Regions from separate parts of the Bacillus luti genome, predicted to be linked through region 2. Evidence: riboswitches for the same ligand, from Rfam matches in the RefSeq annotation. Region 2 holds a riboswitch; each other region holds the start of a gene.
What was found. A riboswitch is a leader RNA that binds a small molecule or an ion and turns the genes downstream of it on or off. The one in region 2 is predicted to bind S-adenosylmethionine.
Positions count from the first base shown of each region.

Region 1 (4,218 bases), 1.8 Mb from region 2:
TTGTCGCTCCGTCTGGAAGCTCTTTTAAGCTTTTATATTTTTGAGAATATACGCCAATTGGTTCTAAATGAATTTTTCCTGCTACTTCAAAATCATATTTTTTATCTTTAATTTCTTTTTCTAAATACGGAATGTGCTGGAAATAGTTAGCGTCTAACTCCTTATCCGCTAACGCTTTATTTGGCAACACGTAATCTTGGAATTTTTTCACTTCTAATTCAATTCCTTTTTTCTCAAGTAACGGTTTTGCCTTTTCTAAAATTTCAGCGTGCGGTACGTTAGAAGCCCCCACTACTAGTTTCTTTTCGTCTTTATCTTTCCCCCCGCAGGCAGCTAACCCAAAAATAGAAGTTGAAATAAGTGCTGTAAGTAATAATTTTTTCATTTGAAACATCCTCCCGTTTTTTATTATCGTTTATCTATTCGAGTCGTTACACGATCACCAATCCACTGAATGAAAAATACAACTAGTAATACACAAATTGTCGCAACGATTGTTACGTCGTTATTTCCTCGTTGGAATCCTTCTAAATAAGCAAGTGTTCCAAGGCCACCAGCACCAACAACTCCTGCCATTGCTGTATAGCCTACTAAAGCAATTGTCGTTACCGTAATACCAGATACTAATGCTGGTAATGATTCTGGAATCAATACTTTTAAAATAATTGTGCTTGTTTTTGCTCCCATCGCTTTTGAAGCTTCAATTACACCTTTATCAATTTCACGAAGTGCAATTTCAACCATTCGTGCATAGAATGGTGCCGCTCCGATGATTAAAGCTGGCAACGCTGCACTCGCTCCAAGAATTGTTCCAAGAAGGATTTTCGTGAATGGGATTAATAAAATAATTAAAATGATGAACGGTATAGAACGGAATATGTTTACGAACGCTCCAATCACCGTATTAATCGATTTGTTTTCCCATAAATTATCTTTCGCTGTCATGAAAAGTAACAATCCTAAAATAAGTCCTAAAATAAATGTAGCAAGAGCTGCGATTGCCGTCATATATAACGTTTCACCAGTTGCTTCTAACATTTGATTCCAATCAACATTTGTGAGTAACTTATCCATGTGCAATCACCTCCAGCTCTACTTGATCTTGATGAATTCCTTCTATCGCTTGCTGGATCGCTGTTTCCTCACCATTTAAATGAACGACTAAACTACCGTAAGAGCCGTTATTCGTTTGTGCGATATTTCCCTGCAAAATGCTTACTTCTATATCACTGCGCTGCATTAATCTTTGAAGTACCGGTCTTTCTACAGCCTCGCCGATAAACTGCAAGCGGATTACTTTTCCATCTGGATATTTTTCAATTAAACTTTCAATCGTCTCATTTGTATCTTCAGAATCCGTTAACTGTTGTACAAATCGTTTCGTAATGTCCTGCTGCGGATTACGGAATACGTCAAGTACTGGACCCGTTTCTACAATCTTTCCTCTCTCCATTACCGCAACGCGATTACAAATCTTTCGAATTACATGCATCTCATGTGTAATGAGTACAATTGTTAAACCGAGACGCTTATTAATATCTAATAGTAAATCTAAAATTTGATCTGTCGTTTCTGGATCAAGAGCTGACGTCGCTTCATCACATAAAAGTACTTGTGGATTGTTAGCCAATGCTCTCGCAATACCAACGCGTTGCTTTTGTCCACCACTTAACTGAGATGGGTACGCGTCTCCTCTTCCTTCTAATCCAACAAGGTGAATTAGCTCATCAACACGTTTTCTTCTCTTTTCCTTATCGACGCCTGCAATCTCAAGTGGAAATGCAATATTTTCACGTACAGTTCGTGACCAAAGTAAGTTGAAGTGCTGAAAAATCATTCCGATTTCTTGCCTTGCCTTACGAAGTTCGCTTCCTGTAATTGCTGAAATGACACGATTTGCAATTGTAATTTGGCCAGAAGTTGGTTTCTCCAACTGATTGAATAATCTAATTAAAGAACTTTTTCCAGCGCCACTATATCCGATAACACCAAATATTTCACCTTTATCTATTTTTAAATTGGCATTATCTACAGCAGTGACATCACCGCTTTTTGCTTTATATATTTTCTTTACATTCTCTAATAAAATCATGGTGTATCACCCCTATTTTGTTTGGATCGACTCCGCAATTTTTTATTTTTGATGCGTGTAGTCCACCGTTATCATTACTTTTATTATTTGAATGTCCTCCACATTCAAACAATAAAAAAACCTTTCTGCTTTAGAGAAGCAGAAAGGTTTATATGCGTATATAACAACATTATCCCTCTCTCTCATCTCTCAAAGCATTTGCTTTGCAGGAATTGGCACCATTTCAACATAAGTTGACGGTTGCCGGGCTTCACAGGGCACAGTCCCTCCACCTCTCTTGATAAGAGAAATCAGATTAAATTTTCGTCTGATTTGTAATTTATGAAATTGTCTATATTTTATGAATTGAATTGTATCAATATCCACACACCATGTCAACAGAAATTTTCATAAAAAATGAAACTTCAGAATTTTAAGCACCTACTGACATCGGTTTACATATATGAAACATCGACTCGACTAATAGCATCGTTCGATACGTCCCAGAATAATGTACACGTCCATCATTCATTAACATTTGTAATCGTGTATTTCCGTTCACTAGTTGTTCTACACCTTCTTCATCTACACACACGATTTGTTCTGTTCCTCTTTCCTCTTGCAACAGCTCTATATAATCTCTTGAAATTTGTAACGAGCAACATTCATCTCCAAAACGGAAATTAACAATTCTTTCTCCTTGTCTTAGAAGTGGTTCTAAATGGTATTGACCGTTAGCGTAATTTACAAATGATTGCAGCAAAGAATATAATTTCACCCTAAATCACATCCTTCATATCACTTTCTATTACATACCATTCCCTCTCACTAAAGAGCAATCCTGTTATTTTCGCTCGACAAATACTGTACCTACCCTGCATCTCGACATATTTCCCAAGAAATATGTCGAGGCGGCAAAAACTTTGCCGCCTACTTTAATTCCGTATATAAATATTCAACCGAATGAAATGCATATATCTTCTTCATGAGTGTCCCATTTTCAAAAACAAGTAAACACGGTACACTTTCGATTCCATACTCTTTCGCTAAATGCGGAGCAAAATTCAAATCTAACATTCCAATTTTCAGATCCTCAATTGTCATCTCAACAATCGTTAACATCTTTTTTGCTAATTGGCATGTTCCACACATCGGAGTATATACATATAACACTGTTTTTTCTTCGTTCTCTATTAGGGCTGTAGCCTCGGCTCCTGTCCAGTCAATCACTTCTATCATTCCTTACCGTAAATATTCTGTATAGACGTCAATGTCAGCTCCCCATAATACATTTGCTAAGTGTGAAGACGGCGCAGTTGCCACTTCTCGGTATGAGCGATCGATATAAATATGCTCTGCTTGCGGAAATTCTTTTCGAAATTGTTTCCTTAACTTTTCTCCAGCATCATCAGCATCCACTAGCACATACACTTCCTTATCAAAAAACTGATCAACGAGCTCATCCATTTTCGACAAACCAATTGTACCATTTGTACAAACAATTTCCACCGGTTCACGAATAATAGATTCAATCTTTCTTCTATCTGATGTACCTTCTACAATAATGACCTTTTCTACATAAATCATATGTCATCACCCGATCACCATATACTATACAACCTTTAACTTAGTATATAGTATATTCGTTATTTTCATGTTGTTTCCTGTTTATTTTTGCAAAAGAAAAGCGCAAGCGGCTTACTCAGAACAAGAGGGCATTGGAACTACTGAACTAGAGGCGCTTTTTGCCTCAAGTGAAGGAGTGAAATGACCGAATGTTCTAGCCGCTGGAGCTGGATCATAACGAAAAGCGGAACCGACTGTTTAGCCCTATTGGCTAAGGTTCTTTCGCACAGAAGACGCTTTTTGTCTTCTCGTGCGGAAGGTTCTTAGACATGAAGGGCTAGGAGGTGAAGCTGGACAATGAAAAGCGCAAGCGGCTCGTTCAGATTGTGAGGGGGATGGAGCTTCTGACGTAAAGGCGCTTTTTGCCTTGCAGGAAAAAGCGAAGCCACCGAACAATCTAGCCGCTGAAGCTGGACAATAACGAAAAGCGGAACCGACTGTTTAGCCCTGTTGGCTAAGGTTCTTTCGCACAGAAGACGCTTTTTGTCTTCTCGTGCGGAAGGTTCTTAGACATGAAGGGC
Region 1 is NZ_CP040336.1:405,056-409,273, reverse strand. Features, by position in the region: gene metQ (methionine ABC transporter substrate-binding lipoprotein MetQ) at 1-385, opposite strand, end outside; gene EUC40_RS02025 (methionine ABC transporter permease) at 409-1,074, opposite strand; gene EUC40_RS02020 (methionine ABC transporter ATP-binding protein) at 1,067-2,092, opposite strand; SAM riboswitch class I at 2,272-2,379, opposite strand; gene EUC40_RS02015 (hypothetical protein) at 2,505-2,849, opposite strand; gene EUC40_RS02010 (thioredoxin family protein) at 3,002-3,310, opposite strand; gene EUC40_RS02005 (toprim domain-containing protein) at 3,314-3,658, opposite strand.
Region 1: another riboswitch for S-adenosylmethionine. It lies ahead of EUC40_RS02020 (methionine ABC transporter ATP-binding protein); the one in region 2 lies ahead of EUC40_RS11090 (M20 family metallopeptidase).

Region 2 (4,218 bases):
TACTCAAACTCCTTCATTATCGGAAACGATGAAAGAGTGGCATTATGCATTAGCGTATGAAATTAAACATTGGAAAACGATTGGCGGTAGTAAAATTTCTATCATGAACGGTCGTTTTTTATATACAGATTATGAGAATACAGTATACGTATTTCAGCTTATTTCGGAAGTAAGCTTACCTGAAGGTTCACCAATTCGAATTGAGTTCGATGGTGAGGAAGCGACAGGGGAAGTATTATCTGTACATGGATTAGAAATAGAACTGAAATTAAATGATTATATACAAGGTGAAATACGAGAAGCGGTTTTATATAGTGAACCGTGGCAATTGCTAGAACAGCTGCAAGAGCGATTAAAAGAAGCGCGTCAAGATAAGCTAAAACGTAATCGTATAAAACGTCTTGTAGACGGAACGAGCAGTCCGAAGCATCTTGAAAAAATGAAAAATCCGAAAAATGAATTGGCGTATCGTTCGTTTTACAATCCGACAACGTACGTATGGGGACCACCTGGAACAGGGAAGTCGTACAATTTATCGCGTATTATTTCGGCTCATTATCAAAAAGGAAAATCGGTACTTGTGTTAGCTCATAGTAACGCGGCTGTTGATGTATTAATGAGCGAAGTAACGAAGCAAATTGAAAAGAAAAAGAAATGGACGCCTGGTGAAATTGTTCGTTACGGTTATAGTCAACATGAACATATACGAAATCATGAAACGTTACTTGCGTCGAAGTTAGTAGAAACGACGAACGGGTCTTGGGGTGAGGAGAGACTCTATTTAGAAGAGACACGCCAAGAGCTTCGTGAAAAGATTTTATCATATAAAGCGACATCTGCTGATAAGAAGCGTATACAAGAGATTGAAAGTGATCTTCGAAAGCAAAAAGCAAAAATTAAAGAAGTAGAAAAAGAATACATTGAAAATGCGAAAGTAATCGGCGCGACTTTATCGAAATGTGCCATTGATTCACTTATTTATGAACGTACATTTGATTTAGTTGTCGTAGATGAAGTGAGTATGGCGTTCGTTCCGCAAATCGCATTAGCTGCTTCACTTGGAAAACGTATCGTCGTTTGTGGCGACTTCTTACAGTTACCTCCAATTGCGATGGCAAACCATGAACTCGTTCGCAAATGGCTTGGCGAAGATATGTTTTACCATGCCGGGATTGTTGAGTCTGTTAATAAATCAGAAGCACATCCGAACCTTTTTATGTTGCAGGAACAAAGACGTATGCATGCGGATATATCGAAGTTTACGAATTCATTTATTTATAAAAATAGAGTATACGATCATCCGTCCGTTTCAGAACGTAAAGAACTTGCGCAATTGCAGCCGTTCGCAAATGAGGCGAGTGTTTTATTTGATACGAGTTTAATGGGAGCATTTTCATTAAAAGACGCTGCTTCTGGTTCTCGTTTTAATATTATGTCTGGTTTAGTAGCGATGCAAATGATGTTAATCGGACTGTTAGACGGTGTTCAATCGATCGGTGTCGTTACACCTTACAGAGCACAGTCTCGTTTTTTATCAACGTGTATTAGAGAAATGTTGCAGAAAACGAAGTATCGACACATACCAGTTTTAGCAGCGACCGTTCATAAGTTTCAAGGTTCTGAAAGAGATATGATGATCTTTGATACGGTGGATAGTTATCCGCAAGAACGACCTGGCGTGTTATTCTTTGACCATAAAAACCATCGCCTCGTCAATGTAGCGGTAACGAGAGCGAGAGGAAAGTTCATTCAATTATCAGATTGCCATTATATGCGTAAAAACTTATCGAGAAAACAAGCGTTATCACAATTAACAGCTCATATAGAACGTCACGGAGATGTGTATGATCGCACGACATCAAGACAATTGTGGGAGCGAAAAATTTCGAAACGATTACGCTGGTATATGGAAATGAATCTTGAAGAGCCGAAAGGGGTATTAAAAGATATTTTAGCCGCAAAACGAAAAATTATCATTTCACTTCCAAGTACAAAACAAGTGGATAAACGAGTATGGCAAGCGTTAATGCGTACAAATGCGCAAATAACAGTGTATAGTGATGGACCAGTTCCGTTGAAGAATGTAAAGTTACAAAGGCAAAATAAAGCATTCCCGTTTATCGTAATTGATGATGAAATCTTCTGGGCAGGCGCACCACTCACATCTCAAATGATATTTGAAGGTAGTACGGAGTTTCCATACGTATGTGCAAGACTGCAAGCACCAGAAACAATTGGTGTACTAAAAGGATTTTTAGATATTCGGTAAATTCGGATAGGAATTCCTTGACTTTTAATCGGAATGAACTTAGAATGAAAATAATTTAATATAATTTTATGAAAATTCTTATCACGAGAGGTGGAGGGACTGGCCCTATGATACCTCGGCAGCGGATTCTTTATGAATACTGTGCCAATTCCAGCAAGGTAACTTGAAAGATAAGAAAGAAGCTCATTTTGACTGTATATGCAGAAGCCTCTTTCTATCTTTTAGAAAGAGGCTTTTTTACGTGAAAATAAAAGGAGGAAGAACAATGGGAGCGACTGGAGTAACGTCACAAAGAAAAACAATTGAAGAGAGTATAGAAAGAAATAAGGAAAAGTACATAGAAACAAGTCATAATATTCATGCGAATCCGGAGATTGGTAATCAAGAGTTTTATGCATCAAGAACGTTAAGTTTACTGCTAGGGAGTGCAGGGTTCCAATTGCAGCACAATATAGCTGGACATGAAACAGGATTTATCGCGCGGAAAAGTTCAGGAAAACAAGGGCCAGTTATCGCGTTTTTAGCTGAGTATGACGCTTTACCAGGACTCGGTCATGCGTGTGGTCACAATTTAATTGGGACAATTAGCGTTGCGGCAGCAATCGCATTATCAGAAACGCTTGAAGAAATCGGCGGAGAAGTTGTCGTGTTTGGGACACCAGCAGAGGAAGGTGGGCCAAATGGTAGTGCGAAATCAAGTTATGTAAAAGCAGGTTTATTTAAAAACATTGATGCGGCACTTATGATTCATCCGAGTGGAAAAACAGCGACAACGAGTCCATCATTAGCGGTCGATCCACTTGATTTTCATTTTTACGGAAAAACAGCTCATGCCGCAGCTTCACCTGAAGAAGGGATTAACGCATTAGATGCGGTTATCCAGCTGTACAACAGTATTAACGCACTTCGCCAACAACTTCCGTCAGATGTAAGAATTCATGGTGTTATTACAGAGGGCGGAAAAGCACCTAACATTATTCCTGACTACGCCGCAGCTAGGTTCTTCATTCGTGCAGCAACGCGAAAAAGATGTGCAGAAGTAACAGAGAAAGTAAGAAATATCGCTGAGGGAGCAGCATTAGCAACAGGTACAAAAGTAAAAATCCATCAATTCCAAAATGAAATCGATGAACTACTCGTAACAAAAACATATAACGACGTCGTAGCAGAAGAATTAGAATTACAAGGTGAAGACGTAAATCGTAAAGAAAGAGTGGGCATTGGTTCAACAGACGCAGGAAACGTAAGCCAAGTCGTACCGACCATTCACCCGTACATTAAAATCGGCCCAGATGACTTAATTGCGCATACGAATGAATTTAGAGAAGCAGCACGTTCAGAACTAGGCGATAAAGCATTAATTACATCGGCAAAAGCATTAGCGAATACCGCTTATCGATTAATTACAGAAGAAGGGTTGTTAGAGAAGGTGAAGGAGGAGTTTAGAGAGGCGCAGAGGAATCAGGGGTAAGGGTAACTTATTCAACGGGGAATCTAATTAATAAGCAGAAATGTAAAAAAGAACATTGGAAAATCAATGTTCTTTTTTGTTTACTAATTATTGATTTTGCTGCTTTTCCTCAAAAAGGAGAAACTTTTACTGTTAGCGAGAATAATACGTATCCCTTTATCAGAACGACAATTTCTCCTCAAACTCACTCTTTAAAACAATTAAAGGAGACGATAATCCGAATTGCATTAAAGAGTCTAAAAATACAGCTAGGGAATCCATCGACTCGCTCATGACCTTCATCATATAATTAAATTCCCCGCTAATTCGATATAAATCTGTTACTTCGGGAGCGGCATTACAATATTGGATAAAATCAGAGCATTGGCTCGTTTTAAACATAATGAATGCTTGAATGTTTTTATTAATTTTGGAAGGCTCAAATTTTGTTCGGTAAGCTGCTATAACTCCTTGATCTTCAAGTTTGTTAATTCGCTCT
Region 2 is NZ_CP040336.1:2,162,465-2,166,682, forward strand. Features, by position in the region: gene EUC40_RS11085 (AAA domain-containing protein) at 1-2,269, shown strand, start outside; SAM riboswitch class I at 2,345-2,446, shown strand; gene EUC40_RS11090 (M20 family metallopeptidase) at 2,535-3,740, shown strand; gene EUC40_RS11095 (Lrp/AsnC family transcriptional regulator) at 3,900-4,218, opposite strand, start outside.

Region 3 (4,218 bases), 1.6 Mb from region 2:
GCACCGCAGTTGTCATCACTTTCAAAATATGCTCAACAAAAGTACTCCCACCCCAGCTCGCTAGCGCTTTCGGTTCACCGAATCTACTCGACATACCGCCCGCTAATACAATTCCAGCCCACTTACTCATTGGCGATGCAGCTCAAATGTAATATGACCTAATTCCGGTAAAATTAATTTATTCATCGCAAGGCGAACGGCTCCGCTAGATCCCGGCATTGAAAAGACTACTTTACGCCCAATTGTACCGCCAATTGCTCTACTTAACATTGCGCTGCTTCCGATATCTTCTAAATAACTAATCATGCGGAACAACTCACCAAATCCGACAATTTCTTTATCTAATAGAACTGATACCGCTTCAATTGTGACATCACGCTTCGTAATACCAGTACCGCCATTCGTTAATACAACATCTACATCTTCCTTATGATAGCCAGCTAACACTGCTTGCTGAATGCTTTCTTTATCATCTTTTACAATTTCATAAGAAGTCACTGTATGTCCTGCTTCTTTTAACAATTCATGTAATAGTTGTCCGCTCTTATCTGTCTCTTCTGTACGTGTATCGGAAATCGTTACGATCTTGCAGCGCACTTCTTTTGGCGCTTGTTTTTTATGCTCGGTTACGCTCATTTTTCATCTTTCCTTTCATTTAACTTTGTAAAATTATGTATAAATTAAAGAATTCAATATGATACAATATAAGTATATTTATCCATATAAAGGAGTTTTTTTATGTTTTATAACATAAAACGATATGTACCTATTATACCATTCCTTATTATTTTATCCGTGTTTCAATGCATCGCTTACGGATTTGATATAAACTTTTTAAAATTGTATGTGCTTATGCCGGATGGTGGTATTCGTTACTATTTGACTAGCACATTAATTCCTCTCGTACTTGCCTATATATTAGATTTTATTTTTATACGTTCTATCTCTAAATAAGGAGGTCTACATACTATGGAAATTTATAAAAAATTAACAACAACATTCATCCTCTTATTTATCGCTTCCATCACCGTCGGTTTTTCTCTAAAAGGGGCAATCCCATCCGCTACATTAGTGAGCATTATATTCGCAACGCTATTTTTACTATGCAGTGCTTTTTGCGCCGGAAAAGCACGCCAACTGAAAGGTTGATTTTCTATGTTCCGTAAGAAACCAATCCTTTGTAAATCATGTCAAAAAGAAATACAAACGTATGAAAAAGCATGGATTCATATGCCCTTTCCGGCAAGCGGAATGACAAATATGAAAAAGTATATTGAACTAGAAGGAGAAGTACATTGTCATTCATGTATTCAAATAATAAGTAAAATAAAATAAAAAAAGCTTTGCGCTCACCGCGCAAAGCTTTTTTTCATATATTATAGACCAGCTTGCTCTTTTAAAGCTGCAGCTTTGTCTGTACGTTCCCATGTTAGATCTACATCAGTACGTCCGAAGTGGCCGTAAGCTGCTGTTTGTTTGTAAATTGGGCGACGTAAGTCTAGCATTTTAATAATACCAGCTGGGCGAAGATCGAAGTTGTTACGAACTAGTTCTACTAATACGTCTTCAGATACTTTACCAGTGCCGAATGTATCAACTGAAATTGATACTGGTTGTGCTACACCGATTGCGTATGCAAGTTGTACTTCTGCTTTGTCAGCAAGACCAGCTGCTACGATGTTTTTCGCAACATAACGAGCTGCATATGCTGCTGAACGGTCAACTTTCGTTGCATCTTTACCAGAGAATGCACCGCCACCGTGGCGAGCGTATCCACCGTAAGTATCAACGATGATTTTACGTCCTGTTAAACCAGCATCACCTTGTGGTCCACCAATTACGAAGCGGCCAGTTGGGTTAATGAAGAATTTCGTTTCTCCATCCATTAATTCTGCTGGAACTACAGCTTTAATTACATGCTCTTTTAAATCGCGATCGATTTCTTCCCATGTAACATCTGGATGATGCTGTGTAGAAATTACGATTGTATCTACACGTACAGGTTTACCATTTTCATCATACTCAACTGTAACTTGCGTTTTTCCATCCGGACGTAGGTATGATAATGTATCATCTTTACGTACTTCAGTTAAACGGCGAGCTAATTTGTGAGCAAGCGAGATTGGAAGTGGCATTAACTCTTGTGTCTCATTACATGCGAAACCAAACATTAAACCTTGGTCTCCTGCACCAATTGCCTCAATCTCAGCGTCAGTCATTTGACCTTCGCGTGCTTCTAGCGCTTGGTCAACACCCATAGCGATGTCAGCAGATTGCTCATCGATAGATGTTAAAACTGCACAAGTTTCTGCATCGAATCCGTATTTTGCGCGTGTGTAACCAATGCCTTGAATTGTTTCACGAACGATTTTCGGAATGTCTACGTAAGTAGAAGTCGTAATTTCCCCCGCTACCAATACTAAACCAGTTGTTACAGTTGTTTCACAAGCTACACGTGCATTTGCGTCTTTTGATAAGATCGCATCTAAAATTGAATCAGAAATTTGGTCACAAATTTTATCTGGATGTCCTTCAGTTACAGACTCAGATGTGAACAGATGACGTTTTTTTGTCATGTGGTAAACCTCCCTACAGTAATTGTATATATTGTACGGAACTCATCCTTAATTTGCCACAAACTGCGACATACATTTATTCTCCCACACAAGCATACAGAAAAACCTTTCCCACTTTACATAGAGGAAAGGTTTAATTTGCTACTTGCATACTGCTTTTTGCCCTTCGCTCTTATCGTTCGAGACCTGTAGCCTCGCACAGGTTTTAGCACCTATTCACCTGTATTTACCAATACAGATGAGGTTGCTGGGCTTCATCGGGCCTGTCCCTCCGCCAGCTCGGGATAAGAGAGTATCCGTCCCAACCTATACTAAAGAAATGATATTCATTTGTCAATTAATATTCACATTTTCCTGAAAGTTTTTCTCAATAGAGAGAGAATGGAATATTAATAAGGAATTAATACATTCACACAAACAAAAATAAAGAAATAGTATACATTATTTATATAATTGTGTTATACTATTGATGGGGATTACGAGAAATATTTCATTAAATGAAAAGGATGGTATATAAATATGAGTACTGTGAATGTCCAAATTGGTTTACATGAATTATTGAACGGAAGCAATGCACAGATTCAACTAAGTGTTCCGCAATTAGTGGAAAAAGTATTAATGCGAAATGAAGGGAAATTAACTTCGACTGGTGCCGTTTCTGCTTCAACTGGAAAATATACAGGACGTTCTCCTAAAGATAAATTTATTGTGAAAGAAGCATCGGTTGCTGACAAAATTGCTTGGGGAGCTGTGAACCAACCGATTTCTGAAGAACATTTTAATAAATTATATACAAAAGTATTAGAATACTTAAAAGAAAAAGAAGAGTTATTCATCTTCAAAGGATTTGCAGGCGCTGATCGCAACTATCGCCTACCAATTCAAGTTGTTAACGAATACGCATGGCATAATTTGTTCGTACACCAATTATTTATTCGTCCAACTGAAGAAGAATTAACAACTCATGAATCAGAATTTACAATTGTTTCTGCGCCGAACTTCAAAGCAGACCCAGCAATTGACGGCACAAATTCTGAAGCATTCATTATGGTTTCATTCGAAAAACGTATCGTACTGATCGGTGGTACAGAATACGCTGGAGAAATGAAAAAATCAATTTTCTCTATTATGAACTTCTTACTACCTGAACAAGATATCCTTTCTATGCATTGCTCTGCAAACGTAGGTGAAGAAGGCGACGTGGCACTATTCTTCGGATTATCTGGAACAGGTAAAACAACATTGTCTGCTGATCCAAACCGTAAATTAATCGGTGACGACGAGCATGGATGGTCTGATAACGGTGTATTCAATATTGAAGGCGGTTGCTATGCGAAATGCGTAAACCTTTCTCACGAGAAAGAGCCACAAATTTTTGATGCAATCAAATTTGGATCTGTTTTAGAAAACGTTATCATTAATGACCAAACGCGTATCGCAGACTACAACGATACTACTTTAACAGAAAATACACGTGCTGCATACCCTATGCATGCGATTGACAATATCGTACTGCCAAGTGTTGCAGGACATCCAAATACAATTATTTTCTTAACTGCTGATGCATCTGGCGTATTGCCTCCAATCAGTAAGTTATCAAAAGAACAAGCTATGTACCATTTCTTAAGTGGTTACACTAGTA
Region 3 is NZ_CP040336.1:606,657-610,874, reverse strand. Features, by position in the region: gene EUC40_RS03180 (molybdenum cofactor guanylyltransferase) at 1-130, opposite strand, end outside; gene EUC40_RS03175 (MogA/MoaB family molybdenum cofactor biosynthesis protein) at 127-636, opposite strand; gene EUC40_RS03170 (hypothetical protein) at 739-954, shown strand; gene EUC40_RS03165 (hypothetical protein) at 970-1,149, shown strand; gene EUC40_RS03160 (hypothetical protein) at 1,156-1,335, shown strand; gene metK (methionine adenosyltransferase) at 1,377-2,576, opposite strand; SAM riboswitch class I at 2,746-2,867, opposite strand; gene pckA (phosphoenolpyruvate carboxykinase (ATP)) at 3,096-4,218, shown strand, end outside.
Region 3: another riboswitch for S-adenosylmethionine. It lies ahead of metK (methionine adenosyltransferase); the one in region 2 lies ahead of EUC40_RS11090 (M20 family metallopeptidase).

Region 4 (4,218 bases), 1.9 Mb from region 2:
GAATCGAGCATGCATCTGCTGGACAAAGCTCGAATCCTTCTGATGTATCTACTTTAACTGCATATACAAACTGGCCGCCTACAAACTCACAACGTGTAATATATGGTTCTGGCGCTTCAATATATTGCTGGATTAAAGTAATTCCATCAATCGGTTCTTCAAACGCCGGACCGTCCAAATATTGTTCTAAAGCATTAATGGAATGAAACAGTTGAACACCAAGGCCTTTCCCTGCGCGGTTATGCTTTGTAATGAACGGTACTTCCCCTAACTCCCTTGCTGCTTTTACTATATGATCACGGCCAACAGCACCAATTGTTTTCGGCACTTGTATCCCAAATTTTCTTAATGCTGCATATTGATTTAATTTACTTACTTCAAGGCGTAACGCTCGAGACCCGTTAAATACTGTTCGCCCGTATCCCTCTAGCCAAGCAAGAACACCTTCAGTCAATTCAGGTGCATATCGATGTCCTCTCGTATGTGAAGAGGCACTCATGCGGCTATAAAAAACACCTTGGGGAGGCTCTTGTTCTAACGGAAGTGTTCCTTCATTTAAAAACCATTCCTCATACGGTAACTCCAGTTCTTCCAACCTTTTCACCAAATGATCCGTCCATTCCTTATTCTCATGTAATATGTAAATTTTACTCATTTGTAATCAATTCCTTTCTTTTTGCTTCAACTAATGGCATCACTTTTTCAGAAAATCGTTTCATCTCTTCAAGCTGTGGCGAAAATTGTAAAAGTAATAAAGTAACACCCACTTTTTCAAAAGCGAGTATCCTTTCTGCAATTTTCTCTGGTGTTCCAATTAAATTAGGACGTAACCCGCGATTAGATACAGAATAATCATTGAGCTTCACTTGCTGTTCCAAATGCGATTTACTAATAAAGTCTTGGTAACCCGCATAACCTAAAGCATCGTCTTTCACATCCGTTATGCGTCTCCATTCTTCTAGTGCCTCTTCTTCTGTATCACGACAAATGACGTAAGCCGCAAGCCCGAATGACTGTAATGGCTCCTCTGTGACTTTCTTTCTACGATTCTTCATATCTTCTATTTTCACAGATACTTCTTCCACTGTTCCCCCGTGCATTACATATGCATCCACGTGATTTACAATGACCTCTTTTCCTCTCTCACTCTCACCACCTGCATAAAGCTTAATGCCTTGTTTCTGCACCGGTTTTGGACTTAAATGTGTATGATGAAGCTCATAAAAGTCCCCTTTATAAGAAAACTCTTCTTCTTTCCAAAGTTCCTTCAAAATTGTTACAAATTCCTCTGTGCGATCATATCTTTCATCATGTGCGGTAAATACTCCGCCATACTGCCTCGCTTCTTCTTCCCACCATGCTGAAACTACATTCAATGTAAAACGGCCATTACTTAATTGATCAATATTCGCTGCCATTTTCGCTGTAACTGCTGGATTGTGAAAACCGGGTCTTACAGCTGTCATGATTTCTAATCGATCCGTTACTGCAGCAAGTGCTGCCGCAGTTGTCCACGCTTCTAAACTTGGTGCTGACACACCTTTTATATCATTTAAGTTTAATTCTGCAATAAGTGTTGTTGAAAAACCTAATTGCTCTGCCGCTTGCGCTGTTTGTTTTGCATACTCAAACGTAGGCGGCATAGATTCATCATCTACATTTCGAAGCCATCCCCCAAAAATCGGTAACCAAAAACCATACTCCACTACATACTCCCCCTTCATCTCTTAGCCATAAAAAAAGCTACTCTTATTCAAATAAGAGTAGCCTTCTTGACTAATTGAACCGCTCTTATCTTTCAGGTGTTTCTTCACCTGCAGGAATTGGCACCTTTCGTCTCACACGAGGTTGCCGAAGTTTCATAGGGCCCGTCCCTCCACTTCTCAACATAAGAATTGTTTGATTTTCATTCATTATAATCGTCAGAATAATAAAAATCAATTTTTAATACTTATTTTTCCGATACACATTAAACGATATGTGGGAAATCATATTGTTATAGAGATTTATAGGGGTATTATATTGTTTTACTTACGAATATATAAAGGGGTATGTTGTATCATGTCGAAAACATCATTTATAACTAAGTTGCTTTACTTCTACCGTAAAAATACACCAAAATAAATATCAACTTCAAGAGGTGTGAATACCATGAAAAATAAAAGATGTGACAATTGTGGTTCTACTAATTTTAAAGAGGGACGAGTTGGAAACGCCTATCATGCGTATGTTTGCGACGATGAACATAGTAGGTTCTTTTCAGGAGGAAAGAGTTCAAAACTATTAACCACATTTTGTTTAGAGTGCGGTGAAGTAAAATCTTTTAGAGTGGAAAAACCGGAGAAATTTAAAGAATAAAATACATTCAAGACCCTCAAATTCTGCTGTAAAGGATCTTCTTTCTCGTTTCGTGTAGCCTATTAAAACACTAAACACCTTTTGAATGCCCTCCATTGATTAAATTCTTTCCAAACATACAATTAAACAACGTGAATTCCATAGTTATTAGGAATTCACGTTGTTTTAGTTTTTTTATATCGCAATTTAACCCTTATACTATCGTTTTTCAATCGGTAGTTTAAATGTAAAAGTACTGCCTTCCCCTAATTTACTTTCAACGGTAATTTCTCCTCCGTGTAGTTCGACAATCCATTTTACCATCGACAATCCTAAACCTGTGTTTCCAATGTTTGAAGATGTTCGTGCTGCATCAACTCGATAGAAGCGTTCCCATATTTTCGTAATATGTTGCTCGCTGATGCCTATACCATTATCGGAAACTTTACCTATTATGTTTGTTCCATCACGGAACAGTTGTATATTCACACTACCATTCGCTTTGCCATAAGCAATCGCATTCGTTAGTAAATTCATTAATAAACGCATCATCAACGTTTGATCTGCTTTAATAAACAGGTCTTCCTCTATATTTGTTGTTATATCAATCGAGGCTTCTTGAACCATTAATGAAAGCTCTTCTACAACGATTTCCGTTAATTCACTCATATTGATACATTCAAATTGAAAAGTATCATGCTTTCCTTGGTCAACTCGTGCTAATAATAAAAGTTGCGAGATTAACGAGGACATTTTACTTGATTGCCTTAAAATCACTTCTAAAGATTCTTCCATTTCTTTCGGATTATTCCTCTGCGATAAGGCGTATTCGCATTGGGAAATAATAACAGATGTTGGCGTTCTTAATTCATGAGATGCGTCAGATGTAAATTGTTTTTCACTTTCGAATGACTTCTCCAATCGCTCAAACATGTTGTCAAAGGTTTGTGCTAAATGATAAATTTCGTCTTTCGATGAACCTTGTAAATTAATTCTCTTCGAAAGGTCTTTACCATCACCAATTTCACTGGCTGAATCACTCATTTGTTTCACAGGTCGAAACGCTCTTTGTGTAATAAAATATCCTCCCACTGCCGCAATGAGAATAAGTAATGGGAAAGAGATGAGTGTTACCACAATAAGCGTATTCATCGTTGATGATAATTGGTTCATCGTCATTATTCCACGAACCCAGACTTGCTCATCGCCGTCTGCATTATGGAGAAAATCATATACTATCCATTCTTTATTACCATTTTTAATAGTTCGTATTTCATCGGATTTAAGCGATACCTTTTTATTAAAGCCGGCCGGACTACTTCCTGCCAGTAGCTCACCTTGCTTACTATAAATGAGAAGATTTACTCCATCTTCTAAAGTTTCAAACTCATCGTCAATCTTTAACTGTCCATGCTTATATTTGATATCTTCAATGCTTTCTTTTACTGTGCTCTTTAATTGATTTTTCATATTAAAAAGTACAACTTTATCTGAAGAAGTTAAAATAAAAGCTAACACGAGTGCCATAATAATTACAACTAACCCCGTATACCAAAGGGTTACTCTCATTTTTATTGATAGTTTTTTCATGATTCTACTCGCAATACGTAACCAGTGCCTCGTACCGTATGAATTAACTTCGTTTCAAACTGGCTATCAATTTTTTTACGAAGGTATCGGACGTAAACATCAATAATATTCGAGCCGCCTTCATAGTCGTAATTCCACACATGTTGCTCAATCTTATCTCGTGTCAACACAACTTCTTTATTACGAATCATATATTCTAAAATAGCAAATTCTTTACTGGAAAGATTGATAACTTGGTCTCCCCTTGTTACTTTATGCATATTGCAATCCACCACTAGGTCAGCGATTTCA
Region 4 is NZ_CP040336.1:4,107,025-4,111,242, forward strand. Features, by position in the region: gene EUC40_RS20820 (ATP-grasp domain-containing protein) at 1-655, opposite strand, end outside; gene EUC40_RS20825 (LLM class flavin-dependent oxidoreductase) at 648-1,706, opposite strand; SAM riboswitch class I at 1,789-1,895, opposite strand; gene EUC40_RS20830 (hypothetical protein) at 2,152-2,358, shown strand; gene EUC40_RS20835 (sensor histidine kinase) at 2,557-3,927, opposite strand; gene EUC40_RS20840 (response regulator transcription factor) at 3,924-4,218, opposite strand, start outside.
Region 4: another riboswitch for S-adenosylmethionine. It lies ahead of EUC40_RS20825 (LLM class flavin-dependent oxidoreductase); the one in region 2 lies ahead of EUC40_RS11090 (M20 family metallopeptidase).